DNA from 2 places in the Megasphaera sp. DISK 18 genome. Region 2 is predicted to be linked to the other one. Evidence: a T-box and tRNA genes for the amino acid it is inferred to sense, from the RefSeq annotation. Region 2 holds a T-box; the other holds one or more tRNA genes.
The links. The T-box of region 2 lies ahead of thrS (threonine--tRNA ligase). A T-box ahead of a tRNA ligase gene usually reads a tRNA of that ligase, here a tRNA-Thr.
Positions count from the first base shown of each region.

Region 1: it encodes a tRNA-Thr, which carries the amino acid that the T-box ahead of thrS (threonine--tRNA ligase) is inferred to sense. The anticodon was not compared.

Region 1 is NZ_LUGJ01000030.1:3,117-19,128, reverse strand. It holds gene A0U42_RS06840 (metal ABC transporter substrate-binding protein) at 1-199, opposite strand, end outside; gene A0U42_RS06835 (metal ABC transporter ATP-binding protein) at 332-1,000, shown strand; gene A0U42_RS06830 (metal ABC transporter permease) at 1,000-1,818, shown strand; gene A0U42_RS06825 (Fur family transcriptional regulator) at 1,815-2,255, shown strand; gene A0U42_RS06820 (nitroreductase) at 2,272-2,796, opposite strand; gene A0U42_RS06815 (helix-turn-helix transcriptional regulator) at 3,052-3,354, shown strand; gene A0U42_RS06810 (histidine phosphatase family protein) at 3,364-3,861, shown strand; gene thiD (bifunctional hydroxymethylpyrimidine kinase/phosphomethylpyrimidine kinase) at 3,883-4,686, shown strand; gene A0U42_RS06800 (hypothetical protein) at 4,688-5,548, shown strand; gene A0U42_RS06795 (ribonuclease J) at 5,754-7,415, shown strand; gene A0U42_RS06790 (YybS family protein) at 7,500-8,456, shown strand; gene A0U42_RS06785 (DHH family phosphoesterase) at 8,475-10,490, shown strand; gene rplI (50S ribosomal protein L9) at 10,487-10,933, shown strand; gene lonC (Lon family ATP-dependent protease) at 10,957-12,864, shown strand; gene dnaB (replicative DNA helicase) at 12,878-14,206, shown strand; tRNA gene A0U42_RS06765 (tRNA-Thr) at 14,415-14,490, shown strand; tRNA gene A0U42_RS06760 (tRNA-Tyr) at 14,497-14,582, shown strand; tRNA gene A0U42_RS06755 (tRNA-Met) at 14,587-14,662, shown strand; tRNA gene A0U42_RS06750 (tRNA-Thr) at 14,724-14,799, shown strand; tRNA gene A0U42_RS06745 (tRNA-Met) at 14,805-14,881, shown strand; gene tuf (elongation factor Tu) at 15,018-16,012, shown strand, end outside.
Region 2 is NZ_LUGJ01000005.1:39,889-55,900, reverse strand. It holds gene leuS (leucine--tRNA ligase) at 1-546, shown strand, start outside; gene A0U42_RS01140 (CoA pyrophosphatase) at 653-1,267, shown strand; gene A0U42_RS01135 (acyl-CoA dehydrogenase) at 1,619-2,770, shown strand; gene A0U42_RS01130 (electron transfer flavoprotein subunit beta/FixA family protein) at 2,844-3,659, shown strand; gene A0U42_RS01125 (electron transfer flavoprotein subunit alpha/FixB family protein) at 3,680-4,696, shown strand; T-box leader at 4,840-5,057, shown strand; gene thrS (threonine--tRNA ligase) at 5,094-7,001, shown strand; gene ylqF (ribosome biogenesis GTPase YlqF) at 7,140-8,003, shown strand; gene A0U42_RS01110 (ribonuclease HII) at 8,005-8,796, shown strand; gene A0U42_RS01105 (magnesium transporter CorA family protein) at 8,805-9,758, opposite strand; gene smc (chromosome segregation protein SMC) at 10,004-13,558, shown strand; gene ftsY (signal recognition particle-docking protein FtsY) at 13,561-14,502, shown strand; gene thiM (hydroxyethylthiazole kinase) at 14,517-15,335, shown strand; gene thiW (energy coupling factor transporter S component ThiW) at 15,322-15,825, shown strand; gene A0U42_RS01080 (efflux RND transporter periplasmic adaptor subunit) at 15,956-16,012, shown strand, end outside.

The DNA of each region.
Region 1 (16,012 bases), on a different contig from region 2:
TGAGGGTGTACACATCGACTTTATCGCCGCCGACGGCTTGGGTAAATTCTTTTAAGGCGTCAAAGGTGACGGCGACCTTCAGTTTTCCGTCGTCTGGTACATCGGCCGTGGTGCCGCAGCCGGCCAGGACTAACAAGGTCATAGCCGCAATCAGAAGCATCAAGAACCGCGCCGGGAGACGGGAGTGATGAGATGACATAGATACCGACCTCCTATGGCGTTCATCGTATCACGACCGTCTTTTTTTGTCAATTACTTGCAAATGCCTTGCATTTTCGTTTGTGTAGAGATATAATGAACTACCGATAATTTTATGGCAGCGGAGGCAGTTATGATCGATTTACAACACGTTTACTTCTCTTATGAACACGGCGAGTATTTGCTCGAAGATATCAATATGACCATTCGGAATGGGGACTATATTTCCGTCGTCGGCGAAAACGGCAGCGGCAAGAGCACCCTGATTAAACTCATCTTGGGACTCCTCGTGCCGAGCCGCGGCGTCATTTCCAATACCTATCGCCACAGGGCTTATGTGCCGCAGCGGTTTGAAACGCTGAACAGCCAGTTTCCCATCACCGTCTGGGAAGTGCTCAACTGTTACCGGCAAGTCCTTCATTTAAAAGATAAGGACCTCATACGGACTTGTTTAGAGCAGATGGGGGTCTATGATTTAAAAGACCAGCTCATCGGCAGTTTATCCGGCGGTCAATGTCAGAAAGTCCTCATTGCCAGAGCTCTCATGGGGCATCCGGATCTGCTCATTTTCGATGAACCGTCGACGGGCATCGATGTTCGCAGTCAGGAAGAATTGTACCCCTTTATTAAGGATTTAAATGAAAATCAAGGGATTACAGTCCTTACGGTAGAGCATAATTTGAAATTTGCCGTCCGCAATTCGACGAAACTGTTCCACGTCGTCGGCGGCCATGGCCACTTCTGCTCGCCGAAGGCCTACCTCGATGAATATATGTCGGTTACGATGGGAGGGGAAGACTGATGTTTGAATATGCTTTTATGCAAAATGCCTTTATCGTAGCCATCCTCATTTCCATTGTCTGCCCTCTCATCGGCATCTTCCTCGTCCTGCGCCGCTATTCCATGATTGGTGACGCCTTATCCCATGCGTCTTTAGCCGGCGTTGCTGTCGGGTTGCTCCTCGATTGGAACCCCGTCCTCGGCGCCTTTGGCCTGACCAGCTTTTTCGGCATCCTCATTGAAGTTCTGCGCAGTCGTTTCAGACGTTATGCCGAGTTGATTTTGGTTATTATCTTGTCCCTCTCCGTCGGCCTTGCCATTACCATCATCAGTGCCGGATTGGTTCATACCAATGTAGAGTCTTTCTTATTCGGCAGTATCCTCACGGTCTCGACGGACGATGTGTACGCCGTTATCGCCCTCAGCGTCGTTTCCATGGCCCTCATTGCCAAACTCTATCCCCAACTGGTCATGCTGACCTTCGATGAAGACGGGGCCCAGATTGCCGGCGTTCACAGTAAAGTCGTCAATTATATTTTTTCTGTCCTGGTAGCGGCGACGATTTCCGTATCCATTCGCATCGTCGGTATCTTGGTCATCAGCTCTCTCATAGCCCTTCCCGTAGCGGCGGCCCTGCAGCTTCGAAAAGGCTTTCGTCAGACCCTGATGTACTCCATCTTTTTCAGTTTCGTCGATATTTTGTCGGGCCTGTTCTTGTCCTATTATATCGACGCTGCCCCCGGCGGGGTCACGGCCCTGACGGCTGTCGCCGTCTTGGTGCTGGTCATCATCTATAAAGAAGGGATTTTATCATGGAGAGAAAAGAGGCGGCAGTCATGAGTGATACCTATAGAGACTGTCTTCGGCAATATGGATTGAAGAGTACGAAGGCACGCAACCTTGTATTGGATGTGCTAAGTCGGCAGCAAGGCGTCATTACCGTTGAGGACGTTTATACAACACTTCTCGAAGGCGGAGATAAAGTCAGCTTTTCAACGGTTTATCGAATCTTGGAAATGTTTACCAAGCGGGATTTGACGGAAAAAATTTTTCTTCCCGACGAAGGGAAATACGGGTTTTCTCTGCGGCGGCCGGGCCATACACACCGTTTAATCTGTTTACAGTGCCATCAAATCGTAGACTTACCGCACTGTCCGCTCCATGATTATGAACGAGAAGTTGAAAAAAAGACTGATTTCGATATCGTCAGCCATAATCTCGAACTCTACGGGTACTGCCCTGCCTGCAAAAAAAAGCTCCCGCCGTCCGAACGGTAGGAGCTTTTTCGCTGTATCAGCGGATAAACTTGATGAAATTGTCTTTTCTCGGAGAAGAAGCCGGCTCCGGCCCGTCGCCGTATCCGACGATACAGTGGCCGACGCCGACTAAGTGTTCCGGAAGGCCCCATTCTCGAAGTAAAGCCTTTCCTTCGGGGAGTTCAAATTCTTCACGGGCTCTGTTTATCCAACATGAACCGAGGTGTAAGGCTGCGGCGGCATTCATGAGATTACCTAAAATAAGACAGCCGTCAGACCAGGCGTTGGGGGACTTTTCCATGTCGGCCAGAACGACCAGGGCCGTCGGGGCACCGTACAGAGGATCCGTGTCGGTTCCTTTGATTTTGGCATTCATGGCCGTCAAGCGGCCCAAGGTGTCCGGATTTTGAACGACGACGATGGTACAGGGCTGGATCCCCTTGGCACTGGCGGCATTCATTCCGGCTTGGAGGATGAGGTGGAGGTCTTCGTCACAGATCTGGGCTTTTTTGTATTTTCGGACACTCCTCCTGTTCGTAAGGGTGCGGATGGTTTCGTTCATAAAAATCACTCCTTGAAAAGTTGCGGCAAGTCGATTCGAGAGCTCGCCGCTATGATTGTTTGTCAGTCCCATTATAGGTCGTCGACGTTGGCAGGAAAAGAGGATGGATGAGACAAAAATGGATTCTTTTTTCCTGTCAGGCAGTCTCCGGAGACGGTGCCTTAATCTATTGCTTGATACTGGCGATTTGATGGAAAAATATGCTATAATAAAACGATTAGATAGTGATGAAGATAGTATCTAGGAGCGATTGCATTGAAAACACAAGCACCGAAGCTTTCACAGGAGTATATTCAACCGCTGGCCGATGTCTTCAAGGTTTTGGGAGATCCGACACGGCTTCGCATTTTACGCCTTCTCATGGATGGAGAAGTTTGCGTTCGTTGTATTTCTGAAGAACTTGGCATGGGTCAATCGGCTGTATCTCATCAACTGCGTATTTTGCGGGATGCCCGCTTGGTTCAGTTCCGGCGGGAAGGTAAGAACGTGCAGTATTCCTTGGCCGATGCCCACGTATTTACGCTGCTCAACGTCGGGTTGGAGCACGTCGCCGAATAAGGGGGGCCTATGTATCTTTGTTTAATGCGCCACGGAAAGGCACAGCCTTTTTCTTTAAAAAAGCCGGATAAACAGCGGGAATTGACGGAAAAAGGCTGCTGTCAGGCCGCTTCTATGTCCTCTTGGGCCGCATCGTGGTGGCCGGAGGGAAAAACGGCACTTTGGGTCAGTCCCTATGTACGGACCTGCCAGACGGCATCTTACTTGGAACAAGAGCTGCCAATCGGGCAGTTCCATACCCATGAAGCCCTGGCTTCGGGAGACCTTGTCGCCGTATATGATCAAATTTTGAGTCAGGAAAAATCGGACGTCGTCTGCATCGTCGGCCATTCACCCTTCCTCGACCGCTGGGTTCAGGCCTGGACGGGGACAGCCGTCGACTTCAAGACCGGCAGCATGGCCCTTTTGGACTTTGACGTCCATGGCGGGCGAATCGGCTCGGCCTCTTTGCTTTTCTACGTTCATCCGAAAGCCTTGAAATTTTTGGAGGCGTCTCGTAAAAAATAACGATGGTTGGAGGTTTTATCTATGATGAAACATGTATTGTCCATTGCCGGTACCGATCCGTCCGGCGGAGCCGGGGCGGCAGCCGACTGCAAGACCTTTTGTGCTCACGGCTGCTTTGCCTTGAATGTCATTACGGCTGTTGTTTCACAGAATACACAGGGTGTTCGCGGGTATATGGACGTCACACCGGAACTGATCGCATCTCAAATTGATGCCGTATTTGAAGATATCGACGTCGATGCCGTTAAAATCGGCATGGTCAGCGTGCCCGAAACGATTCGGGTCATTGCTGAAAAATTGAAGCAGTACCGTCCGGCCTTCGTCGTCATCGACCCGGTCATGGTTGCTACCAGCGGCCATCGTCTGCTGGCTCCGGAAGCCGAACAGACCTTGAAGGACGTATTGCTGCCCTTAGCCGATGTGTTGACGCCGAACCTTCCGGAAGCGGAAGTATTGACCGGTAAAAAGATTGAAAGTTTTGAAGATATGGAAGGGGCGGCGAAAGCCATTGCCGCCATGGGAGCGAAGGCCGTATTGGTAAAAGGAGGTCACCGCATTGCCGATGCGACGGATGTCCTGTTCGACGGCGAAACATTCCATTACTATAAGGGAAAACGCATTGAAAGCACGAGCACTCATGGAACGGGATGTTCGCTGTCGAGTGCCATTGCTTCTAATTTAGCCAACGGCATGAGTCTGTCCGATGCCGTTCAGGCTGCTAAAACGTATGTCTTTGAAGGAATCGCCCATGCCGAACCGATTGGCAAAGGCCATGGCCCGATCCATCATTTCTATGAATTATATAAGAAAGCAGGTGTCAATTGATATGAACATCACATACTCTTTGAAAAAGGCCTGCTGCCTGGTCATGACGGCAGCTTCTATTGGCGGCGTCGCTTTGGCAGCAACGCCTCAGGATACGTATGAAGAAGCGGCCCGCAATATGGCGGCTCATCCCCAGGGGGCTTATACCTTGACCTTAGGCATCAAGATGCCCTTCGTCGGTGACGGTGCCGTCGTCAATCAGATCAATATCCAGGAACAGCCTTTCGTCGTCGAATCGCAAGTAAAGACCGAAGGCTTCGCTTCCCAGGCGATGGATAAAATTCACCAGAACAAGGCTTATGGCGTCCAGAACGGGAAAAAACTCGACGTCTACTATATGGACCAGGAAAAAGACGGCCAATGGATGAAGAAAAGTTATGACTTAAAGGATTCTAAACCCATTGCCAGCTATTTGACGAACGATCACAACGTCCTTTCCGGCGTAAAATCGGTTACCCGTGCCGGCGGCAACGACTATCATGTCGTCTTTGATGCATCCCGTCTCTATACGGCCTCGGATGAAGCCAACTGGAAGAAGGAAGGCATGACCGATGAACAGGTCCGTGTGTTGGCGAAGGTCCTTCAGGGACTGCAGAAAGTCGGCGATGTACAGACTGTCGTTACCATCGATCCTTCGACGAAGCGCATTTCCCGCATCAGCCTGCCCTTGACGGACCAGCTCCGAAGCCTGGCCTTGACCTTGGTTGACGAATTTGGCCGCAATGATGCTGAAAAAGCCGTATCCCAGTCTTTCATTAAAATGAGCGAAGTCAATTTGACCATTGATTATACGGCCTTGCCCCAGGGAACCCGGCTGACTGTCCCGGAAAATATCATCAAGACAGCTAAAACCGGAAAGTAATTGTAAAATTTTTGTGTAAGAATGAAGGATTATTCAAAAAAAATAAGCTAGATTGTTGACAGCGTCCCGGAAATAACGGAAAATATGATAGAAGGAATTATTTCCACTACTGTTCGTTTTATCTTCATATAGGATAGACCTGCAGCTCCGATAGGGGGCTCCGGTTGGAACGGATACAACTATATTTATTTTTAGGAGGTATATTTTGGCTAAAAAAGAAAAACTCATGGTAATTCCCTTAGGTGGCTTAGGTGAAATCGGCAAGAATATGACGGTTATCCAGTACGGAAACGATATTATCGTCATCGATGCCGGTCTGGCCTTCCCTGATGACGATATGTTCGGCATCGACCTCGTCATCCCGGACATGAGTTACTTGATTGAAAACCGGGACAAAGTACGGGCTGTCGTCATCACTCATGGTCACGAAGACCATATCGGCGGCTTGTCCTACTTACTCAATGAAGTAAACGTGCCCGTGTACGCAACGAAACTGGTATGCGGCCTCATTGAAGGGAAACTCAAAGAAAACCACATTACGAATTACACCTTGAACGAAGTTCATCACGGTGACGAAGTACAGATAGGCTGTATGAAAGTCGGCTTTATCCACACCAATCACTCTATTCCCGATGCCAGTGCCCTCTATTTCCGTACCCCTGTCGGAACGATCGTCCATACAGGGGACTTTAAAGTCGATATGACACCGGTCGACGGGAAACAGATGGACATGCACAAATTTGCAGAATTAGGCCGCCGTGGCGTACTGCTCCTGATGTCGGACAGTACCAATGCCGAACGGCCGGGGTACACTGAATCGGAAACGACGGTCGGCCATGCTTTCCGCAAGGCCTTCCGTGCAGCTAAGGGCCGTATTATCTTGGCGACATTCGCCTCGAATATTTCCCGTATCCAACAGGCTATCAATACGGCCATCCAATTCAAACGTAAGGTAACCGTTCTCGGCCGCAGCATGGTCAACAACGTTCAGGTTGCCATTGAACTGGGCTACCTCGATGTGCCCGAAGGCGTCCTCATCGAACCGGATGAGCTCAACCGTTATCCGGCTGACCAGGTCCTCATCCTGACGACGGGCAGCCAAGGCGAACCGATGGCCGGGTTGTCCCGTATGGCATCTAATAACCACCGCAGCGTCAGCATCATGCCCGGCGATACGGTCATCATTTCGGCAACGCCGATTCCCGGCAACGAAACCGGTGTCGGCCGTACCATCGACAACCTCATGCGCCTCGGTGCCAATGTCATCGCCGGTCGGGATAAGAAAATTCATGTATCCGGCCATGCCAGCCAGGAAGAACTGAAGCTCATGCTGGGGCTCATTAAGCCGAACTACTTCGTTCCGATTCACGGTGAATACCGCATGCTTCGGACCCATGGCGACTTAGCTGTCATGATGGGCGTCGACAAAGATCACGTCCTCATTGGCGACAATGGCCAGATTTTTGAATTTTCCAATCGCTCCGGTCATAAGACGGGCCATGTCAATGCCGGCCGCGTCTTCGTCGACGGCCTCGGTGTCGGCGACGTCGGCAACATCGTCATCCGCGACCGCCAGCAGCTGGCTATGGAAGGCGTCGTCATTGTCGTCATGACCTTGGCAAAGGGCACGAGCCATCCCTTGGCCGGTCCCGATATCGTATCCCGCGGCTTCGTCTATGTCCGCGATTCCGAAGAACTGATTCGCGAAGCCCACGACCGGGTTGCCGCTGTTCTCGAACGCTGTGAAGCCGGAAATATTCGCGAATGGGCTGTCATCAAGTCTCAAGTACGCGATACCCTCAGTCGGTATCTCTATGAAAAGACGCGGCGCCGCCCGATGATTTTACCGATTATTATGGAAGTATAAAACGTGACATATCGTTGTACTGTGACAGCGGGGGCATCTCTTGTCTCCGCTGTTTCGCAGTTTTTATTGGAAGGGGGAAATCCTATGGAGCAGAAGCGTGTTACGCCGCTGACGACGGCCGGTTGCTTTGCCGCCATAATGCTGCTTTTTGCGCTTCTAAGTACATTTGTACCTGTCTTTTCTTTCTTTGGCTACTTTATCATGCCCGTGCCGATGACGATTATCTTTATGAAGTACGGCCTGCGTTATGCCGTACTCCTCGGCGTCACCGTCGGTGTCCTTATGGGCATCTTCATCGATCCGATTACGGCACTCTATCAGTTCATTATCTTCGGCTCTGTCGGCCTTGCCTTGGGAGCCGGATTTCGGAATCAATGGCCGGCTGCACGTCTTTTGGGAACGGTGGCGGCTGTCTTGGCCGGTGCCTTTGCCCTGACCTGCCTCTTGGCGTATGTCGCCTTGGATATCAATATCTTTACTCAGTTCAATGACTTCTTTACCCAGCTCATGGATACACTGGAAGCCCAGTACAAGTCACAGGGCATGTCCGATGTCCAATTGACGGAAAATATGGCCCAGCTGGCACAAATCCGGGAATTGCTGCCGTCTCTTCTGCCCATGTTCTTTGCCTTGGGCATGATGATCATGGCCTATATCCATATCGCCTTTTCTCAAGTTATCCTGCGGCGCCTGGGCTTTTCGGTCGAGTCCTTTTTGCCGATTCGTTATTGGGAAATGCCTCGTTGTATGATATACTTATATATATTGGCCTTGGTCATGAAGTATTGGGGCGTTACCCGGGAGATTGACTGGCTCAATATCATCGGCATGAATCTCTCTCAGCTTGCTTACTTTTTTCTTTGTGTTCAGGGGATTGCCCTTATTTTGTACCTCATCAACCGCCGTTTCCAACTGAGAAATGGCTTGCAGGCCCTGATCCTCATCCTGTTTTTTGTCATGCCTGTTTTTTCGTATGCTGCCTTTGTGGCCGGCATCTTCGACATGCTTGCGAACTATAGAAAAAAAGATTACACGCGTTAGTGTGCAGGGGGCGGAACCATGTTTAAAAATTTGCTGTCAAGACGGTCGGACGGACCTTTTTTCCTGATTACTGTCTTGCTGATTCTTGTCATTGCCGTCTATAATTGGATCATTGCCTTGTTGGCCGTTATCCTGACCGGCGGTGCCTATGTCCTGACCCGCAAGAATCACAATGAACGCAGCCGAGAAATAAGTCAGTTTTTCGATGCCATTTCACGCAGTGTCGATCAGGCATCGACGTATGCTGTACAGAACCTGCCTATCGGCATTGCCATCATCGATATGCAGTCGAATCTGTGCTGGGCTAACAGCGTTTTTCGTGATTGGGTAGGCGATATCGACAATGATCAGAAGCTGGATCATATCATGCCCAATTTGAAAGTTGATAAATTTTGGGGAAAATCGGGCTATTTTTTTGAACACATCAGCGAACGATATTACCGCGTCGTCTATAAGTACTTGCAGACCGAAGCGGCAGAAGATGACAACTACCTCATCCTTTACTTTGAAGACATTACCGATACGGAACGGCAGAAGATAAATTCTTTGGCAGCTGTCCCCGTTTTTTGCGATATCGAAATCGACAATATGGAAGAAGTCGCCAAGGGGATGACGGCCGTCCAGCGGGCGACGTTGGTGACCAATGTCAACAACGCTCTCATTGGCGAACTGTCCGGGCATAACTGCTTCATCCGCGGCTACGGCAATGAAAAGTACATCGCCTGTATGAGTCGGGAAACACTCGAATTTTATAAAGAGAACAACTTTGCTTTCTTAGAAAAAATTCGTGCCATCCATACGGTAAACCAGATTCCCGTTACCCTCAGTATGGGCGTGGCTCTCTTTCCGAGCGACGTCATCGCTGCCGGTAAGGCCGACTTCAATGAATTAGCCGATAAAGCCCGGGCAGGCCTCGATTTGGCTTTAGGGCGCGGCGGTGACCAGGTCGTCGTCTATGAAGACGATGGGTCACCTCATTTTTATGGCGGTAAAACGCGGAGCGTCGAAAAGAATACTCGCGTACGGGCCCGCGTCGTATCCCAAGCCATCCATGAACTCATTGACAATAGTGAAATGGTCCTGGTTATGGGGCACGAACGGGAAGATTATGACAGCCTCGGTGCTGCCGTCGGCGTCGCGCACATGGCCCGTCTGGCTGAAAAGCCGGTCCATGTCGTCCTCAGCGATCAGGCCGATGCCGTTCAGCGCCTGACGTCGGAACTGATGGATGATCCTGACTTCAAAGACTTGATCATTTCCCCGGAAACGGCAGAAAAAATTTGCAATAACCAGACCCTGCTGTTCATCACCGATACGCATCGGCCGGATATGACGGCGGCGCCGGCACTTTTGACCAAGACCGATCACCGCGTCGTCATCGACCACCACCGCCGCAGTTCGGATTTTATCCAAAAACCGCTGCTTACGTATACTGAAACGTCGAGTTCGTCGACGAGTGAACTCGTAACGGAACTCTTACAGTATTTCCAGGAAGATGTAGATCTGGCTAAAATCGAAGCGACGGCCCTCTATGCGGGTATCGTCGTCGATACCAAAAACTTCGCCGTCCAGACCGGCGTCCGTACCTTTGATGCGGCTTCTTATCTTCGTCGCTGCGGAGCCGATCCCGACATCGTCCGCGATCTGTTCAGCTGTGATTTTGATACTGTAAAGGACCGGGCTGCCATCCTGTCGGGAGCCCGCATTAAAGACGGCATTGCTGTCGCAAGTTGTCCTAAGGGACAGGCTAATGCCATGATCATTGCCGCACAGGCTGCCGATGCTTTGGTTAATATCGACAAGGTCGAAGCCAGCTTTACTTTTTACTACCTCGACGACGGCTATATTGGCGTCAGTGCCCGATCGCGAGGCGATATCAATGTACAACTCGTCATGGAAGCCATTGGCGGCGGCGGTCATCGCACCGTAGCCGGTGCCCAGGTCAAAGGGCGCACGATGGAAGAAGCACAAGACGTCGTCATGGCGGCTCTCCGTGAAACGTTAGATAAAAATAAGGAGATTGATGAAAAATGAAGGTAATTTTATTAGAAGATGTAAAGAAACTCGGAAAAAAGGGGGACATCGTCGAAGTCTCCGAAGGCTATGGCCGCAACTTCCTCCTGCCCCGTAAATTAGCAGCGCCGGGCACGTCGGAAAATATCAACGATGCCAAGCAGAAGAAAGCCGCAGCTCAGCATAAGGCCCAGGTAGCATCAGACGAAGCCGTCATCTTGGCCAGTCAGCTCAAGAAAGTAGAGCTCACGATTCCCGTTAAAGTCGGTGAAGGCGGCAAAGTATTCGGAGCCATTACCGGAAAGAACATCAGTGACGCTGCGAAGGAACAGTATGACATCGACCTTGACAAGAAGAAAGTTGAAATCAAGGATCCGATTAAATCCGTCGGCGACTACGATGTCACCATCCGTGTTCATCCGACCATTACCAGTGTCATTAAAATACACGTTGTAGAAGGCTGATTCACTAGCCGCAAGAGGTTACAATGAAAGAATTATTGGATAAACTGTTACAGCGCCATAAGTACTTAGAACCTACGGCGGAGGAAGAACTCCGCCGCCAGGTTAATGTGCTTTATGGCGCTTTTACTGGCCTTATAGGGTCTGAAAAAATGGTTCTCCGTGCCAGCAAATACTCAGCCTTGTCGTACATTCATTCTGAAGACCCTCGCCAGCGTCTGGTCGGACTGCAGCGTCTCATTTACGAAGACGTATCGTACGATAAGGTGCCCGGTGACGACGAAGTCATCAATGTTCTCAATGAGCTTGAAATGGTCCTTGCCGAAATGCTGGCCCGTCAGGCCGTTGAGGAACGACTGGAAAAGAAAATTACTCAGCGCATGGACGAAAAGCAGCAGGAATACGTGCGGGAAATCAAGATGGAACTCATCAAAGAAGAACTGCACGATGTAGAAACGCAGCAGACCAAGCGCAAGCTCAAAGAATTGGATGACCTCGAAAAGGTCGAACTTACGGAATCGGTCATGGAACGGGTACGGCCGAAACGGCTCAGTGCCATCGTCGGTCAAGAACGGGCCGTCGAAGCCATGCAGAGTAAGCTGGCTTCCGTCTATCCCCAGCATCTGCTCCTCTACGGACCGCCCGGCGTCGGCAAGACGACGGCTGCCCGCATCGTCCTCGATGAAGCAAAGAAACTGGCCTTTACGCCCTTTGGTCCTAAGGCTCCCTTTGTGGAAACGGACGGGACGACCCTTCGTTGGGATTCGCGGGATATGACCAACCCCCTCATCGGTTCGGTTCACGATCCGATTTATCAGGGGGCTCGCCGCGATTTGGCCGATACGGGCATTCCGGAACCAAAACCGGGTCTGGTCACCGAAGCTCATGGCGGCATCTTATTCATCGATGAAATCGGTGAAATGGATCCGATGCTGCTCAATAAATTGTTAAAAGTCATGGAAGATAAACGGGTTCGCTTCGAATCGGCTTATTACGATGAAGACGATCCCAACGTTCCCCAATATATCCGCAGACTCTTTGCCGAAGGGGCACCGGCGGATTTCATTCTCATCGGAGCCACGACGAGAGACCCGTCGGAAATCAATCCGGCCATTCGCTCGCGCTGTGCAGAAATCTTTTTTGAACCTCTCATTCCGACGGACATCGAAAAAATCGTTTCTCATGCAGCGGAACAACTGGGGGCGTCCCTTGAGGACGGCGTCGCTAAATCTATTGCCGAATTTACCATTGAAGGGCGAAAAGCCGTCAACATTCTGGCCGATACCTACGGATTGGCCGTATTCCAGTCGGGAAATAAAGATCAGGTACGCATTACCAAGGACCATGTCCGCCGCGTCGCCCAGATCAGCCGACTCGTTCCCTATGTGACGGAAAAGGCCAGCAATACGCCGGTCGTCGGCAAGGTATTCGGCCTTGGCGTTGCCGGGTACCTGGGATCTGCTATTGAAATCGAAGCCGTTGCCTTTCCGGCGCGAGAACCGGGAAAAGGATACTACCGATTCAATGATACGGCAGGCTCCATGGCCAAGGATTCGATGTTCAATGCGGCAGCTGTTATGCGCCGCGTGACGGGGAAAGAACTTTCCGATTACGACGTCAACATCAATTTTGTTGGCGGCGGCAATATCGACGGCCCGTCGGCAGGTTGTGCCATTACGACGGCCCTTATTTCAGCCGTATCCGGCGTGCCCGTCCGTCAGGACATGGCCCTCACCGGGGAAATCTCTATCCAAGGTCAGGTCAAACCCGTCGGCGGCATCTTTGAAAAAGCCTACGGGGCCTGCCAAGCCGGCATGAAGGGCATCATCATCCCTAAGGAAAATTCTCATGACATTCCGGAACGCCATCTGGGACTCGATATCCATTATGCCGCTGATATTGACGACGTACTGAAATTGATGTTGGTCAAATAGGGGGAATCATAGTATGGAACAGCGGGTGCCACCGCAGAATGTCGAAGCCGAACAAGCTGTCCTCGGAGCTATGCTCCTAAGCCACGATGCGGTCATCTTGGCGATGGAACGACTGCAGTCACACGACTTTTACCGGGATGTCCACCGCGTCATCTTTGAGGGCATGGAACATCTGCACCGGGAAAATAAAGAAATCGACGTCATTACCTTAACCGAAGAGCTGCGGCGCATGAAGCGCCTGGATGATGTCGGCGGCGTCGAATACGTCCTGCAGCTGCCCAATATGGTCGCGACGGCAGCCAACATCGAATATCACGCCAACATCGTTTCTGAAAAAGCCTTGGCGCGGAACCTTATTTCGACGTGTACGGAATTGACGGCTGAAGCCTACGACGGAGAAAAGGAACCGGAGGACCTCCTCGACGATGCCGAACGAAAGATTCTGAAGCTGTCGGATACGAAAAATCGCGGCGACTTTGCCTCTGTCGGCGCCGTCGTCGAAACGACCCTCGATAAAATTACCAAACTTTATGAGAATAAGGCCGGTCTTACGGGCCTTCCTACGGGATTTCGCGACCTCGACCGCATGACATCGGGCCTTCAACCGTCTGATCTCATCCTTGTCGCCGCCCGGCCCAGTATGGGTAAGACGGCCTTTACCCTGAACATTGCTCAGAATGTCGGAGTCCGTCAGCGAAAGACGGTGGCCTTCTTTTCCCTGGAAATGTCTCAGGAACAGCTCGTACAGCGCCTGCTCTGCCAGATCGCCCATATCGATTCACAAAAGCTGCGTACGGGTCAGCTCAACAGTGACGACGAATGGACGCGCCTTACCGATGCCTGCGACAAGCTCTATGAATCGCCGGTCTACATCGACGATACGCCGGGGATTTCCGTTGCCGAAATGCGTTCTAAGGCGCGGCGGCTAAAGTCAGAGCATGGCCTGGACCTCATTATCGTTGACTACCTGCAGCTCATGCAGGGGCGTAACTCGGAAAGCCGCCAGCAGGAAATCTCTGAAATTTCCCGATCCCTGAAGGCCTTAGCCCGGGAACTCAAAGTGCCTTTGATCGCCTTGTCTCAGCTCAGCCGAAGCGTAGAAAGCCGTCAGGACAAGCGGCCAATGCTCAGTGACCTCCGTGAATCGGGGGCTCTTGAACAGGATGCCGACATCGTTTCCTTCTTATATCGAGAAGACTATTACGATAAGGAAACGGAAAACCAGCACATTACGGAAGTCATCCTGGCGAAGCATCGTAACGGGCCGGTCGGCTCGGTCAAACTTTACTTTAAAAATGAATTTACTTTGTTCCTCAACTTGGATACGCAGCACGAAGGATAACGTGCTGCGTTCTTTTTGAAGAGGGAAAGAAAAAAATAAAAAAATACTTGCATTATTCCAGACTGTGTAGTATACTAATTAAGTCAGCGGTTCTTCCGAGAGGTCGGAAACACTTTTGATTTCGAAGAAAAAGGACAAGAAACTGATGAAAGTTCTTGACAGAACATCAAGTCTTAGTTATAATAGACTATGTTCTATGGAACGATAAGCCAACGTAGCTCAATTGGTAGAGCAACTGACTTGTAATCAGTAGGTTGTAGGTTCAAGTCCTATCGTTGGCTCCAAAAAATGGTGGGGTTCCCGAGTGGCTAAAGGGAGCAGACTGTAAATCTGCCGGCGTTCGCCTTCGAAGGTTCGAATCCTTCCCCCACCACCAATGTCGCGGGGTGGAGCAGTTGGTAGCTCGTCGGGCTCATAACCCGAAGGTCGTAGGTTCAAGTCCTGCCCCCGCTACCAAATTTTTTTTTACTAGTCTTAGTAAGAAACAACTTCATACAAGGCTTTGACCTGTATACAAGCTGTTGTAGCTCAGTCGGTAGAGCGTATCCTTGGTAAGGATAAGGTCACCGGTTCAATCCCGGTCAATAGCTCCACACATGGCGGCTTAGCTCAGTTGGCTAGAGCATGCGGTTCATACCCGCAGTGTCCAGAGTTCGAATCTCCGAGCCGCCACCACACTGATAACCTCGTATATACGGGGTTATTTCTATATGCAGACATATTTTTTGCTTAATTTATTGTTTTTTTTAGCAAAGAATATGGATATGTGATAAAATGCAAGTGATAGATGTTTTTTAAAGGAGGAATTATCATGGCAAAAGAACATTTTGAAAGAACGAAACCGCATGTCAACATCGGCACGATTGGTCACGTCGACCACGGCAAAACGACATTAACGGCAGCTATCACCAAAGTTTTGGCTGAAAAAGGCTACGCTAAATTCGAAGACTATGCCGACATCGACAAAGCTCCGGAAGAACGTGAACGCGGTATTACCATCAACACTGCACACGTTGAATATGAAACGGACAAACGTCACTATGCACACGTTGACTGCCCGGGCCATGCCGACTATGTTAAAAACATGATCACCGGTGCTGCTCAGATGGACGGTGCTATCCTCGTCGTATCCGCTGCTGACGGCCCGATGCCGCAGACTCGTGAACACATCCTCTTGGCTCGCCAGGTCGGTGTACCGGCTATCGTTGTATACCTCAACAAAGCTGACCAGGTTGATGATCCGGAACTGTTGGAACTCGTTGAAATGGAAGTCCGCGATCTCCTCAGCTCTTATGATTTCCCCGGCGACGATGTACCTATCATCGTTGGTTCTGCTCTTAAAGCCCTCGAAGGCGACGAAAGTGAAATCGGCAAACCGTCTATCCTCAAATTGATGGATGCCGTTGACGAATACATCCCGACCCCGCAGCGTCCGACGGACCAGCCGTTCTTGATGCCTGTCGAAGACGTCTTCACCATCACCGGCCGCGGCACTGTTGCTACGGGCCGTGTTGAACGTGGCGAATTGAAAGTCGGCGATAACGTTGAAATCGTAGGCCTTGCTGATAAACCGAAAGATACGGTTGTTACGGGCGTTGAAATGTTCCGTAAGATCCTCGACAGCGCAGAAGCCGGCGACAACATCGGTGCTCTGCTCCGTGGTGTTGACCGTAAAGAAATCGAACGCGGCCAGGTTCTCGCAAAACCGGGCACGATTCATCCGCATACGAAATTCAAAGCACAGGTCTATGTCTTGACGAAAGATGAAGGCGGCCGTCATACGCCGTTCTTCAATGGCTATCGTCC
Region 2 (16,012 bases):
ATGGAAAAAGTCGGTGACTCCCATAAGGCCTATACTGAAGGGGAAAAAGAACTGCGCTTTGAAGAATTCAAGGCCATTTCCAAGGTCACCGAAGACGTCCTCGGTAAAGACGGCGAATACGGCCTCAATACAGCCGTCAGCTCGATCATGGAATTCGTCAACGCCATGCACGCCTATGCCGGTGCCAACACGACGATCCATGACGACGTAGCTCTTGAAGCCAATAAGAACCTGCTCAAGATGCTGGCGCCCTTTACGCCGCATATTACGGAAGAACTGTGGCAGATCTGCGGCTTTGAAGGCAGCGTCCACCAGGAATCCTGGCCGGAAGTCGACAAGACGGCCCTCGTCGTCGATGAAATCGAACTGCCGATCCAGGTCAACGGCAAAGTCCGCGACCGCCTGACCGTCGCCGTCGATGCCGATAAGGAAGCCCTCGAAGCACAGGTCTTGGCCCTGCCGCATATTAAAGAATTCATCGGCGATAAAAAAGTCGTCAAATTTATCGTCGTACCGAAGAAAATCATCAATATCGTCGTTAAATAAAGAAATGTGAATATACTTAACAAAGGAGGGGACTGTCTGTCAGGCAGTCTCCTTTTCTTTAGATTGTACTTATTGTAACGTAATCTATACCTGAAAGGAGATTGACATGAAGCCTTTTACGCCTTGGCCCGAGCGCATTGTCCGTCAAAACCACTGCCTCAATACCGTTCCCTGCGCTGTCTTGGTACCGGTCATTCACAAAGACGGGGAAGAACATTTAGTGTTTGAAGTCCGCAGTTCCAAGCTCGACTGGCAGCCCGGAGAAATCTGCTTTCCCGGCGGCCGCATCGATAAGACCGACGAGAGTCCCTTGGCGGCAGCCCTGCGGGAAACGAGGGAAGAACTGGGCGTTTCTGCCGACCACATCCACCTCTGGGGGCCTTTGGACTACCTGGAATCGCCTGTCGGCGTCACCGTCTGGCCCTTTGCCGCCTATATGGATACCAGTGATTTTACCCTCAGTGCCGGCGAAGTCGACCACACCTTTACGGTTCCCTTGAAATGGTTCGACGCCCATCAGCCGGAAATCGGCAACATCGAGCTGGCAACCCGGCCGGCACCGGACTTTCCGAAGGACCTGGACATGCCCATGCGAGGCCAGTGGCGGCCGCGCCGGACCTACCAGGTAAAGATTTATACGTACGGCGATTATAAAATTTGGGGAATTACGGCACATATCCTTGACAACTTTAGGGGTATCCGTGCTATAATACAACCGTAAGCTTTCCTAAGTATTTGTAACCAGTATAGTTAGGTATAAGAATAAAAACCGACAGTAAAATAAGACGTACCGTGTCAAGGCTATTTTCTCCTTTTTGCCTTGCTAGTACCAAAAAGTCTTGTTAATACTTTAAGATGAGAAAATGGAATGGTTATATTGTGATTTATAGCACTTTTGCTATTGATTTAACTTGTGAAAAGTTGTACAATGCACTTGTAAGCACTGAGACCGTGTGAATATATATCCAAGCTGTTTTTTTGTATCAACCGGACAATGTATTGTCTCAGATTTCAGGTTTTATCTTAAGGCTTTACTGTAAATTAACTATACACTAAGGAGAGTGGACACATCATGGATTTTAACTTAACAGAAGTACAACAGGATTTCATGAACCTCGCTAGAGATTTCGGTGAAAAGAGATTAGCTCCTACGATCATGGAACGCGACCATCAGGGCATTTATGATGACGCACTGATCGCTGAACTGCTCAGCTTGGGCATCACAGGCGCTTACTTTGAAGAAAAGTACGGCGGTGCCGGCGATGACGGCGGCGACGTTTTGAGCTACATCTTGGCTGTTGAAGAATTAGCTAAATACGATGCTGGCGTTTCCATCACCTTGTCTGCAACGGTTTCCCTCTGTGCTAACCCGATTTGGCAGTTCGGCACGGAAGAACAGAAAGAAAAATTCTTGGTTCCCTTGGTTGAAGGCACGAAACTCGGCGCTTTCGGCTTGACCGAACCGAATGCCGGCACGGACGCTTCCGGCCAGCAGACTGTCGCTGTTAAAAACGACGACGGCACGTACACCCTGAACGGCTCCAAGATCTTCATCACCAATGGCGGCCATGCTGATATCTACATTGTCTTCGCTATGACCGACAAGAGCAAAGGCAACCACGGCATCACGGCCTTCATCCTCGAAGACGGCATGCCTGGCTTCACTTATGGTAAAAAAGAAGACAAGATGGGCATCCATACGTCCGTCACGATGGAACTCGTATTCCAGGACGTCAAAGTTCCGGCTGAAAACATGCTCGGCGAAGAAGGCAAAGGCTTCAAGATCGCTATGATGACCCTCGACGGCGGCCGTATCGGCGTCGGCGCTCAGGCTCTCGGCATTGCAGAAGCTGCTTTGGCAGATGCTGTTGAATACTCCAAACAGCGTGTACAGTTCGGCAAACCGCTCTGCAAATTCCAGTCCGTTTCCTTCAAATTGGCTGACATGAAGATGCAGATCGAAGCTGCTCGCAACCTCGTTTACAAAGCTGCTTGCTTGAAACAGGAAGGCAAACCGTTCACGGTTGAAGCTGCTATCGCAAAACGCGTTGCTTCCGACGTTGCTATGCGTGTTTCCACTGAAGCTGTCCAGATCTTCGGCGGCTATGGCTACAGCGAAGAATATCCGGCTGCTCGTCATATGCGCGATGCTAAGATCACTCAGATCTACGAAGGCACGAACGAAGTTCAGCTCATGGTTACAGCTGGTGCTCTGTTAAGATAATTGAAGTTTATGATGCAGGCTTGGCATCAGCCAAGCCTGTTGCATAAAAAAAGACTTTAGGAGGCAAACGTAAATGGAAATATTGGTATGTGTCAAACAGGTTCCGGACACAGCAGAAGTTAAGATTGACCCCGTAAAAAATACCATCATCCGTGCTGGTGTTCCTAACATTTTCAACCCCTTCGACCAGAACGCACTGGAAGGTGCTCTGCAGTTGAAAGACGCTGATAAGGATAACGTCAAAGTCACGTTACTCTCCATGGGTCCTGAACAGGCTAAAGATGTCCTTCGTGAAGGTCTCGCTATGGGTGCTGACGATGCTTATCTCGTATCTGACCGTAAACTCGGCGGCTCCGATACGTTAGCCACGGGCTATGCTTTGGCACAGGCTGTTAAAAAAGTTGCTGAACTCAAAGGCATCGAAAAATTTGATTTGGTTCTTTGCGGCAAACAGGCTATCGACGGAGATACCGCTCAGGTTGGCCCGCAGATCGCTTGCGAACTCGGTATTCCGCAGATTACGTATGCTCGCGACATCAAAGTCGAAGGCGACAAAGTCACTGTCCAGCAGGAAAATGAAGAAGGCTACATCGTAACTGAAGCTAATTTCCCTGTCCTCATCACAGCCGTAAAAGACTTGAATGAACCGCGTTTCCCGACCATCCGCGGCACGATGAAAGCAAAACGCCGTGAAATCCCGACCTTAGACGCTGCTGCTATCGGCGTTGACGAAACGCTTATCGGTTTGAGTGGTTCTCCGACAAAAGTTCGTAAAACTTTCACTCCGCCTCAGAGATCCGGCGGTCTCGTTCTCAAAGTTGAAGACGACAACGAACAGGCAATCGTCGACCAGCTCATGGAAAAACTGACTGCCCAGAAAATCATTTAATTCAAGGAGGAACAGTGAAAATGGATTTAGCAGAATGCAAAGGCATTTATGTAATTGCTGAACAGTTTGAAGGCAAATTACGTGATGTATCTTTTGAATTGTTGGGTCAGGCCCGCATCTTGGCTGACACCATTGGCGACGAAGTCGGCGCTATTCTTATTGGTAAAGATGTAAAACCGTTGGCACAGGAACTGATCGCTCACGGTGCTCATAAAGTTTTCGTCTATGACGATCCTAAACTCGAACATTACAATACGACGGCATATGCAAAAGTTCTTTGCGACTTCTTCGAAGAAGAAAAAGCTAACGTATTCCTCGTCGGTGCAACCAACATCGGCCGTGACCTCGGCCCTCGCGTTGCCAACACCTTGAAAACGGGCCTTACGGCTGACTGCACGCAGCTCAGCGTTGACGACGACGGCAAGACCATCGTTTGGACTCGTCCGGCTCTCGGCGGCAACATCATGGCTGAAATCATTTGTAAAGACAACCGCCCGCAGATGGGTACGGTTCGTCCGCACGTTTTCAAAAAACCGGAAGCTGACCCCAATGCAACGGGTGAAGTTATCGAAAAAGAAGTCAAAGTTTCCGATGCTGACATGATGACTCGTTTCGTCGAACTCATTAAAATGGGCGGCGAAGGCGTTAAGATCGAAGACGCTGACATCATCGTTTCCGGCGGCCGCGGCATGAATGGTGAAGAACCGTTCGCTACGGGCATCCTGAAAGAATGCGCAGACGTTCTCGGCGGCGCTGTCGGTGCTTCCCGTGCCGCAGTTGACGCTGGCTGGATCAGCGCTCTCCATCAGGTCGGCCAGACGGGTAAAACCGTTGCTCCGAAGATCTACATTGCCTGCGCTATCTCCGGTGCTATTCAGCACTTGGCTGGTATGTCCGGCTCTGACTGCATCATCGCCATCAACAAAGACGAAGATGCTCCGATCTTCAAAGTTTGCGACTACGGTATCGTAGGCGATGTCTACAAAGTTCTTCCGATGCTCACCGCAGCTATCAAGAAAAAGAAAGGCATTGCATAAGTTACCTGATTGTGCATAATCAAAGCACTGTCTCTTGTGAGGCAGTGCTTTTTTTTGCGACATATTCCGGGTGGAAAGATGGTTTCTCTCACTTGACAAGGCCCGAAACGTGCCGTATAATTTACGCATACCTTAGATATAAGAGAAAAGCTTTGAAAAGGACAACACTTTACAGCTCCTTTATGACAGAGAGAGGTACGTTGCTGGGAGTACCTTATAAAGACTGAAAAGTTACCGCCTTGGAGCTGAGTTTCTGAACTGAGTAAGAAGCTCCGGACGCCCCGTTACGGCGCTTGAGTACGCTGGGATTTTTCCTGGTGAACTAGGGTGGAACCACGTGAGTAATGCTCTCGTCCCTTGAGGACGAGGGCTTTTTTTATTAAGGAGGATGTTTCGTATGGCAGAATTACTGTTGAAAGATGGAAGCAAAAAAAAATTTTCCGATGGCATTTCTCTTGCCCAGGCCGTAAAAGAACTGAGCAACAGTCTTGCTAAAAAAGTATTGGTCGCAAGGGTAAACGGCGAAGTCACGGACCTTCGTGAAACCATCGTCGACGGCTCGACGGTCGAATTCTTCACCTTTGCCGATCAGGAAGGGAAGGATACCCTTCGCCATACAGCCTCTCATATCATGGCCCAGGCGATTCAGCACCTCTATCCGGGCGTCAAGTTCGCCATTGGCCCGTCCATTGAAAATGGTTTCTACTATGACCTCGATACAGAACACCGCTTCACACAGGACGACTTCGGTGCCATTGAAGCTGAAATGGCTAAGATCGTAAAAGAAAACCTTCCCATTACCAAAGAAATTCTCTCCCGTGCCGACGCGTTGAAGATGTTCAAAGATGCCGGCCAGGATTATAAAGTAGAACTCATCCAGGACCTTCCGGAAGATGCCGTCATCTCCGTCTATCGCCAAGGCGACTTCTACGACCTCTGTGCCGGTCCGCACTGCGAATCGACAGGCCGGGTCAAAGCCTTTAAGATCCAGACCGTTGCCGGTGCCTACTGGCGGGGCGATGAAAAAAACAAGATGCTCCAGCGTATCTACGGGACGGCTTTTGAAAAGAAATCCGAACTCGACGACTACTTGAAGATGATGGAAGAAGCTGAAAAGCGCGACCATCGTAAATTGGGCAAACAGCTCGGCCTGTTCATGCTCAGCGAATACGGCCCGGGCTTCCCCTTCTTCCTGCCGAAGGGCATGATCGTCCGCAACCTGCTCATCGACTACTGGCGCGAAGTTCACCGCCGCTACGGCTACCAGCAGGTCATGACCCCGATGATCATGAACCGCGAACTCTGGGAAACTTCCGGTCACTGGGATCATTACAAAGAAAACATGTACTTCACCAAGATCGACGATGAAGACTACGCCATCAAACCGATGAACTGCCCGGGCGGCATGTTGGTCTATGCCAACGAACCTCATTCCTATAAGGAACTGCCCCTGCGCATCGGCGAACTGGGACTCGTTCACCGTCATGAATTGTCCGGCGCCCTCCACGGCCTGTTCCGCGTCCGCTGCTTCACCCAGGACGATGCCCACATCTTCATGATGCCCAGCCAGATCGAAGACGTCATCCAGGAAACGATCCGCCTCTTCGACGAAGTCTATGCAACCTTCGGACTGACCTACCACGCTGAACTGTCGACTCGTCCGGACAACTCCATGGGCGACGACGCTACTTGGGAAATGACGACCGATGCCCTGCGCAAAGCCATGGATGACTTCGGCCTCGACTACAGCATCAACGAAGGCGACGGCGCCTTCTACGGTCCGAAGATCGACTTCCACTTGAAGGACTCCATCGGCCGTACCTGGCAGTGCGGTACCATCCAGCTCGATATGCTCCTGCCGGAAAAATTCAACCTGACCTACACCGGGGAAGACGGCCAGAAACACCGTCCGGTCATGATCCACCGCGTCGTCTACGGTTCGATCGAACGCTTCATCGGCATCTTGACCGAAAACTATGCCGGCGCCTTCCCGACCTGGCTGGCTCCGGTTCAGATCAAGATCCTGCCGATCTCTGAAAAACACTTGGCCTACTGCCAGGACGTCGCCAAGAAGATGGAAGCCAAAGGCATCCGCGTCGAAGTGGACGAAAGCAATGAAAAACTGGGTTACAAGATCCGCAAGGCACAGATGGAAAAAGTTCCTTACATGGCCGTCGTCGGCGATAAGGAAATGGAAAACGGTGCCTTCGGCCTGCGCGACCGCTCGAAAGGTGATTTAGGCGACAAGCCGATCGATGACGTCATCGAACACATCCTTCATGTGAGCGCAACTAGAGAAGGCTAATCTCCTTTGTCGAAAGCATGCCCTATGGTAAGCCCTCGAAGGACGAAATCGCTTATACTGTCATTCGCTGTCTCAGGACAGTGAAAAGGGGCTGTTTTTAGGAACAGCCCCCTTTCTTTTTTCTATAAAGGAGTTTCTATGATAATCAACTGGTATCCCGGCCATATGGCCAAGGCCAAGCGCCTGATTCAGGAAAATCTCAAAATCATCGACGTCGTCATCGAACTCGTCGACGCCCGCATCCCGTTGAGCAGCACCAACCCCATGATCAAATCCCTCATCGGCGACAAGCCGTCCGTCGTCGTCCTCAATAAGGCCGATTTGGCCGATCCGGCCGTCGTCGACGAATGGGTGGCCTACTATAAACAGCAGGGGAGAAAGGTCATGGCCCTCAACAGCAAAGGCGGCAAGGGAGTCAAACAGCTCGTGTCCCTCATCCGCTCCTTAGCGGCGCCCAAGCTCGAACGCTGGAAGGCCCGGGGCCTCAAGAACCGCGCCGTCCGGACCATGATCCTGGGCATCCCCAACGTCGGCAAGTCGACGCTGATCAATAAGTTGTCCCACAGAAGCGCCGCCAAGACGGCCGATAAGCCCGGGGAAACGAAGGGCAAGCAGTGGGTCCACATCGGCGACCAGCTCGACCTCCTCGATACGCCGGGCGTCTTGTGGCCGAAACTGGAAAATCAGACCAGTGCCTACCGGTTGGCCGCAACGGGGGCCATTTCCGATACCGTCTTCGATATGGAAACGGTCATTTGCCGGCTCATGGAGGAGCTGACCGACCGCTATCCGGAAGCCCTGAAAGGCCGGTATAAGCTGGAAGCCCTCAGTGACAAGCCACTGGAAACGATTGAAGCCATCGGCCGCAAGCGGGGCTGTATCGTCTCCGGCGGCGTCGTCGACCTGGAAAAGACGTATAAACTCATCTTGAAAGAGTTTCGCGAAGGCGTGATCGGCGCCATTTCCCTCGACCGCCTCGGTGAATTTGAAGGGGATGAATGACATGGACATTGCCAAATTAAAGGTAGCCGACCTGAAAGAGCTGCTGGCCCAAGGCCGGGACATCGAAGCGTTGCTCTCGGCCATGAAGGGCGACGGCCGGGTGTCGGTCCGAAAGCTGGCCGACACCTACATGAAGCGGAAAATCAAGGAAGAAGAGGAACGGGAACGGGTCCTTCACCTCTATGATCCGGAAGGGCAGTATTACCGCCAGGGCCTGTACCATGTAGCCGGTATCGACGAAGCCGGCCGCGGCCCTGCGGCAGGTCCGGTCATGGTAGCCGCCGTCATCCTGCCGCCCTTTTGGGACTGTCCGGGCCTTAATGACAGCAAAAAAGTACAGCCCGCCAAACGAGACGAGCTGTACGATAAAATCATGGCCGAAGCCGTGGCCGTGTCGTGTATCGCAAAATCAGAAAAGGACATCGACCGCCTCGACATCTACCATGCGACGATGCAGGCCATGTACGAGACGGTAGAAGGCCTTGCCGTTCCGGCCGAAGCCGTCCTGGTCGATGCCATGCCCCTGCGGGACCTTACGATGCCGCATCGGTCCCTGGTCCACGGCGACGCCTTAAGCGCGTCCATCGCCGCCGCGTCGATCATCGCCAAGGTGACGCGAGACCGGCTGATGGTCGAATACGACAAAAAATATCCCCAGTACGGCTTTGCCGTCCACAAGGGATATTTGACGAAGATGCATATGGAAGCCCTTCGGGAATATGGGCCCTGTCCGATACACCGGCGGTCTTTTGAACCGATCAAGAGCATGGTGCAGGGGCAAGGCAGTTTTTAGCATAACTTTTAGAATAAATCCTTTCGCCACAATAAGATAGCCGCCGTAATCGTACAGATGAGGGCGATGCCGGATACGTAGAAGAAGCCGTTGGCCGTATCTTGGAAGGGGACCTGGACGTTGATGCCCCATAAACTGAAGATAATCGTCGGAACTGCCAGCATGATCGTAATCGAGGCTAAGAATTTCATGACTAAGTTCAGGTTGTTGGAAATGATCGACGCGAAGGTATCGGACATACTCATAAGGATGTTGGAATACATTTCAACCATTTCGATAGCCTGCTTGTTTTCGATGATGACGTCTTCCAGGAGGTCTTCGTCTTCTTCATACATTTTAATGAGATGGTGAAGGGCCGTGTTGCGGCGCAGGCGCATGAGGCGCTCCATGACGATGCCGTTGCCCCTGAGGGCCGATGTGAAGTAGGTCAAGGATTTCTGTAATTCCAAGAGCATGAAAAATTCCTTGTTGCGCATGGAATGGCGCAGTGTTTCTTCGAGATCATCCGTTCGGTGATTGATCTGCATTAAGTAACGAAGGAATAAGGTTGCCGAACGATAGAGTATTTGAAATAAGAAGCGCGTCTTTTTAAAGGTGTGGAACAGGGGATAGGTGTTTTTCGTAAAAGCGCGCATGACTTCCGTCTCCTCGATACAGAGGGTGATGATGAAGTCGGATGTGATGAAGATACCGAGGGGCAGTGTGTCGTAACTGTCCGTTTCCAGGACGACGGGAATGTTGATGACGACGAAGATGTAGTTGTCTTCGATTTCAACGTGGGAACGTTCTTCCGTGTCCAAGGCGGTTTTCAAAACATCGGTGGGGATTTCCGTGACCATGGATACGAGCTGCAAATCGTCGGAATCCGGGTTTACGACGTTGATCCATGAGCCTTTTTCAGCCGATGCCAAGGAAATGTTTCCATCCAAGTGGCCGTTGCTGTGCTTGTAAACTTGAATCATGTTACGGTACTCTCCCTTTCTGCAGAATCAGGGCCTCTAACCCCAAATTCTAATATAATCATTAATCTTTCGTTCGTCAACCCTTTTGGGGATTTTTTACACAATCTTTGTCTGTCCCGGCGGCGAAGAGGTGCGGCTGGCGACGGACGGCTAATTATGGTATGATAACTATACGAAAAAATAAGGGGAGGCCTGCGTATGACCAGAAAATTCGTACTCACGGCTGATGAAGAGAGTAAACCATTATGCAGTTATTAAAAATGGAGCTGAGAGGCTTCAAATCCTTTGCCGATAAGACAATTTTGAACTTTGATAAGGGGATTACGGCCATCGTCGGGCCCAACGGCAGCGGTAAGAGCAACATTTCCGATGCCGTCCGCTGGGTCATGGGGGAACAGAACATCCGCCAACTGCGGGGCCAGCGTGCCGAAGACATCATCTTTGCCGGTACACAAACCCGCCGGCCTCAAGGTGCGGCCGAAGTATCGCTCTATTTTGATAACAGCGACCATGCCCTGGACACGGAATTTACGGAAGTCGTCGTCACCCGGCGCCTCTTCCGGTCCGGTGACAGTGAATACTATATCAACCGTCGGCCGTGCCGCTTAAAGGATATCCACATCCTCTTTGCCGACACCGGTATCGGTCAGGATTCCATGGCCGTCATCGGCCAGAACCGCGTCGACCGCATCTTGAACAGCAAGCCTGAAGAACGGCGGGTCATCTTTGAAGAAGTGGCCGGCATCAGCCGCTTTAAGGGGCGAAAAGCCGAAGGCCTGCGAAAAATTGCGGAAACGGAACGCAATTTGGAACGCATCGGCGACCTTACCAGTGTCCTCGAAGAGCAGCTGGAGCCCTTGCAGAAACAGGCTGAAACACTGAAGGAGTTCCGAACCCTCGACAGCGAACGACTGGCCTATGAAGGAACTTTGACCTTGCAGGAGCTGCGCAACAGCGAACGCCTCTTGGCCAAAACCGAAAACAGCCGCCAGTCGGCAGCGGCGGAAGAACAGGAAGCGGCCAAAGCCTTGACCGATGCCGAACAGCGGCGCAAGGCCCTCATGGCCTCCATGGCGGCGGAAGAAGAAAAACTGCGCCGCCTCGATGAGGAAGCCATGGCCGTGCACAACGAATTGGACAGCCTGACCCATCGCCAGGAAGCCTGCATTCAGCGAAAAGCCGAGCTGGCTGAGCAGCAGGCTGCCGATGAAAAGGATGAAGGCCAGCTCCAAGAGCGGCAGACGTCTTGGGAAGCCAAGGAGAAAGAACTGCGGCAGCAGAAGGAACAAAAGGAAACCGAGCTGGCAGCGGCTCAAAAGGCCCTGGCCCTGACCGAAACTTTAGTCACCCAAGCGGACGACAAGGCTAAACAAGCAGCCGACGCCCTAAAGGAACGCCTCGATGCCAATTCCAGCCGCAGCCGCGACGCCTTCATGCTACGCCGCGACCGCGATGACCTGCGCCGCCGCTTAGAAGAAAATGCCGACGCCTGTGAAGAAGCCTTTCGCGCTTTCGAAGAAAAAAAGCAGGCCTTGGAAGACTTGAAGGGCCGTAGTCAGGATGTCGAAGACCGAAGAGACCAGTGGCAGCAACGCCTTCGAGACCGGGAAAAGGAGGTTGCCGCTCAGAAGGAGGCCGCTGCCAAGGCGCAGGCCCTCCTGGAGGACGTCGAACGAGACTATCGCCGTCTTCGCAGTGACGTCGACGGGGCTCAACAGCGCATCGGCGTCTTACGGAGCATGGAACAAGAACACGAAGGCTTGGGCCGGGCCGTCAAGGTCGTCCTTACGGCATCGCAGCCCTGGCGCAGAGAACTTTGCGGCGCCGTCGGCGAATTATGCCGCATTCCCGGTAAATTTGCCGTCGCCGTCGACATTGCCCTGGGAGCCGCGGCCCGGTACGTCGTGGCTGAAAACGAAGGGGCGGCCAAACAGGCCATTTCCTATTTAAAAGAAAAGAAAGCCGGCCGGACGACCTTCCTGCCCCTGGATACCCTGAGAAACCGGACGCGGACCGCCGATGAAGAACGGGCCGCATCCGAAAAAGGCATCCTGGGTTTTGCCTCTGATGTCATTACGTATGAAGAAAAATATAAGACGGTCTTTACGTCTTTATTGGGGAAGACCCTCTTGGCCGATACGATGGACACGGGGTCGACTGTCGCTAAGAAATACGGCCACCGCCTGCGCATCGTCTGCCTCGACGGCACGCAGTTCAATGCCGGCGGCTCCCTGACCGGCGGCAGTACGCGAAATCAGGAAGGCTCCCTCATCAGCCGCAGAGCCTTGATGGAAGACTTGCAGCAGCACCTTGACGACGGTCAAAAAAAGCTCCAAGGGTTGACGGAAAAGGGTAAGGCTTTGCGCCGAACGGCTGAAGACGGGAAACAGGTCTTGGAGGCGGCCGAAGAAGCCCTGCAAAAGGCCAAGCAGGAATCGGGCCAAGCCGCATGGCAGGCTGCGCAGCTCGCTTCGGAATTGCGCGGCCTTGAAAAGACCGTGACCGATATGGATAAGCGCGTCGAAGCCCTCGACACGGCCCGCTCGGATATCCAAGCCGACCTCGTTTCCAAAGAAAAGGCCCTCTCGGCCCTGGAAGAAGAACCGGAAACGGACATTCACCAGTGGCAGGCCGCAGCCGATGCAGCCAAGGCCGAAGCGGAGCGGTGCCGGAAGAACCTGACGGAATGTCAGATCACGGCGGCGACCTTAAAAGAACAGGTCCGCCATGGGGAAGAACAGCTGACTCAGCACGCTTCCTGGCAGGACGAATTGACGAGTCAGCAGGAAATCCTTGCGCAACGGCGTAAGGACCTTCGCGAGCGCCGCCAAACGACGGAAAGGCTCTTACAGGAGCTGGCTCAGAATATCGAAGTGAAGAAGGCCGAAACGGCTCGTTCCGATGAGGCCAAAGAAGCTTTCTATAAGAGCCGCAGCGAACGGCTGCAGCAGAGCCATGACCTGGACGAACTCGTCGACGACCTGCGTAGGCGCAGTCAGACCTGGCAGCAGCGCCTCAATGCCGCCGATATCCAGATGGAAAAATATAAGAGCGATATCAGTCATCATGAAGAACGGCTGGCCATGCAGGGCCTGAGTCGGCAGGAAGCCATGGATCGGCGCCGCGAAGGCTCGCTGAAAGAGCTTCACGACAAGGTCAGTCAGTTAAAATCACAAATAACGGCCTTAGGTACCATCAACCCGGCTGCCGAAGACGACTATCAGGCAGCCCTGGATAAACAAGAATTTTACAAGAAGCAGTGCCTCGATTTAGAAGAATCGAGAGAAAAGCTGCGGGCCGTCGTCGCCGACATCGACAAGGCCATGGCTGACCAATTCGGTCAGGCCTTTCAAGATATCGGCGTCCATTTCCAGCAGATTTTCAGCTGCCTCTTTGAAGGCGGCACGGCCCATTTGGCCCTGACCGATAAAGAACACATCTTAGAGTCCGGTGTCGAAATCTACATCCGGCCGCCGGGAAAGAAACAGCAGTCTCTGACCCTCCTCTCGGGGGGCGAACGAGCCCTTACGGTCATCGCCCTGCTCTTGGCCTTTTTGGCCTTTCATCCGGCGCCGTTCTGTCTGGTCGACGAAGTCGACGCGGCCCTCGACGAAGCCAATGTAGAGCGCATGGCCAAGTATCTCCAGAATTACAGCGGCTCGACGCAGTTCATCGTCATCACCCACCGCCGCAAGACGATGGAAGCGGCCAATACGCTCCTCGGCGTCACCATGGAAGAAAAGGGCGTATCGCGGCTGCTGTCGGTCAAAGTAGATGAATTATTAAAGGAAGGAACATGATCATGGGATTTTTTTCAAAACTTCGAAAAGGCTTAGAAAAGACGAAACACTCGCTCATTCAAAATATAGAGACCGTCGTCCGCGGCTACGCGAAAATCGACGACGACATGTATGACGACTTGGAAGCGGTCATGCTGACCGGTGATATCGGCGTCGAAACGACGGAATACCTCCTCAATCAGATTCGGACCGGCGTCAAGAACCGGGATATCAAAGACGGGAACGACGTCGTACCTTACCTCGAAGGGGGCATCGTCAAGCTTTTGAATGAAAACGATGAACCCCTGCCGGAAACGGAGGGGACACGGGTCATCTTCGTCGTCGGCGTCAACGGCGTCGGCAAGACGACGACCATCGGCAAGTTAGCGAAATACTATGAAGAACAGGGGAAATCGGTCATGCTGGCTGCCGGCGATACCTTCCGGGCTGCCGCGTCGGAACAGCTGACCATCTGGGCCGAACGGGTCGGCGCTCCCATCGTCAAGCATCAGGAAGGGGCCGATGCGGCAGCCGTCGTCTTCGACGCCACGGCTTCGGCGAAAGCCCGGAACATTGATATCCTCCTGGTCGATACGGCAGGCCGCTTGCAGACCAAGTCCAACCTCATGGAAGAACTGCGGAAAATGGCACGCATCGCCGGCCGCAACATCGACGGGGCTCCCCAGGAAACGCTGCTCGTCCTCGATGCCACGACGGGACAGAATGCCGTCAGCCAGGCCAAGCTCTTCGGCGACGTCGTTCCTTTGACCGGTGTCGTCCTGACCAAGCTCGACGGCACGGCCAAAGGCGGCGTCATCCTGTCGATTAAACGGGAACTGGGTGTTCCTGTCCGCTGGGTCGGCGTCGGTGAAGGCGTCGACGACCTTCGTCCCTTCGATGCTGCTCAGTTTGCCGATGCCCTCTTCGACAAGAACGTCGCTGCCCGTGAAGAGGGCGGCGAATAAGGAGGGAGGAGGTCATGACCATCGTCGAAGACATGGGCTCGAAACTTGCGGCCCTGCGCCGGGAACGGCCCCTCATTCATCACATTACTAACTTTGTCACCATGGACGACTGCGCCAATGCGACCTTAGCCATCGGCGCCTCGCCGACGATGACCAATTCCGTCGAAGAAGTGGCCGAAATGGCGTCGGCCGCGAAAGCACTGGTCCTCAATCTGGGTACCCTCCAGCAGTGGACCCTGGAGGCCATGATCCTGGCCGGAAAGGCGGCAGCCCGTAAGGGCGTTCCCATCATCTTCGACCCTGTCGGGGCCGGCGGGACGACCTTTCGCACGGAAGCGGCCCTGCGCCTGGTCCGGGAACTGCCCCTTTCGGTCATCCGCGGCAATGCGGCGGAAATCACCTGCCTGGCCGATCATAAGAGCGGGAAGAACCTCGGCGTCGACAGCCTGGTCGGTACCACAGGCAGCGCCTTGGCGGCCGAACTTGCCCAAAAACTGGGGACGACCATTGCCATTACCGGCGCCGTCGACATCATTTCCGACGGCAAGCAGACGGCTGCCGTCCATAACGGCTGCCCCATGCTGACCTATGTATCGGGCACGGGCTGCATGACGTCGTCTCTCATCGGCTCCTTTGCCGCCGTCAGCGACGCCTTCACGGCAGCTGTCGCCGGCGTCACGGCCATGGGCATCGGCGGGGAACTGGCCCTTGAACGAGGCGGCAGTGCCGGTCCCGGTTCTTTTCACGCCCGCCTCTTCGATGCTTTTTACAGCCTGAATGGCGATCTGTTGCAACAGTATGGAAAGGTCTTGATTACCCATGAACAATGTTGAACTTAAAAGAATGACGGTGACGGCTATCTTCATCGCCATCGGAGTCTTGCTGGCTCCCTTCGTTTCATTTCCCTTCGGCGGGGCCCGCGTCTTTCCCCTGCAGCATCTCATCAACGTACTCTTAGCCGTCCTCGTCGGCTGGCGCTATTCGACGGCCGGTGCCTTCTGTATCTCGTCGATCCGCATGGCTATGGGCGTCGGGACGGTCCTTGCCTATCCCGGCAGCATGATCGGTGCCGCCCTGGCCGGCATCTTATATAAAAGAACCGGTTCCATCTGGGGGGCCGTCGTCGGTGAAATCATCGGGACCGGACTTTTAGGCGGCCTCATCGCCTACCCCGTGGCGGCCTTCGTCTTAGATTCCAAAGCCGTGGCCTTGTGGTTTTTTATCGTTGCTTTTTTACCCAATACCTGTCTCGGTGCCGCCTGCGGAGCCCTGTTATACCGCTTTTTGCCGGTTCGTAAATTGGCCGGCCAATTGGGAAAATAATAATTACAAGTTGTTTACAACCTTATATTGACTTATATAGTGCGGTATATTAAACTATAAAGTGGTACTGGGTTTTATGTTTGAGTTTCAGAGACAGTATGTTATATTTTTGTGAGTAGGATGTGTTTGAATGACAGAAAATATCCGCGCCAAGATTTTGGCGGAAGCCTTGCGTGAAATCGACCGG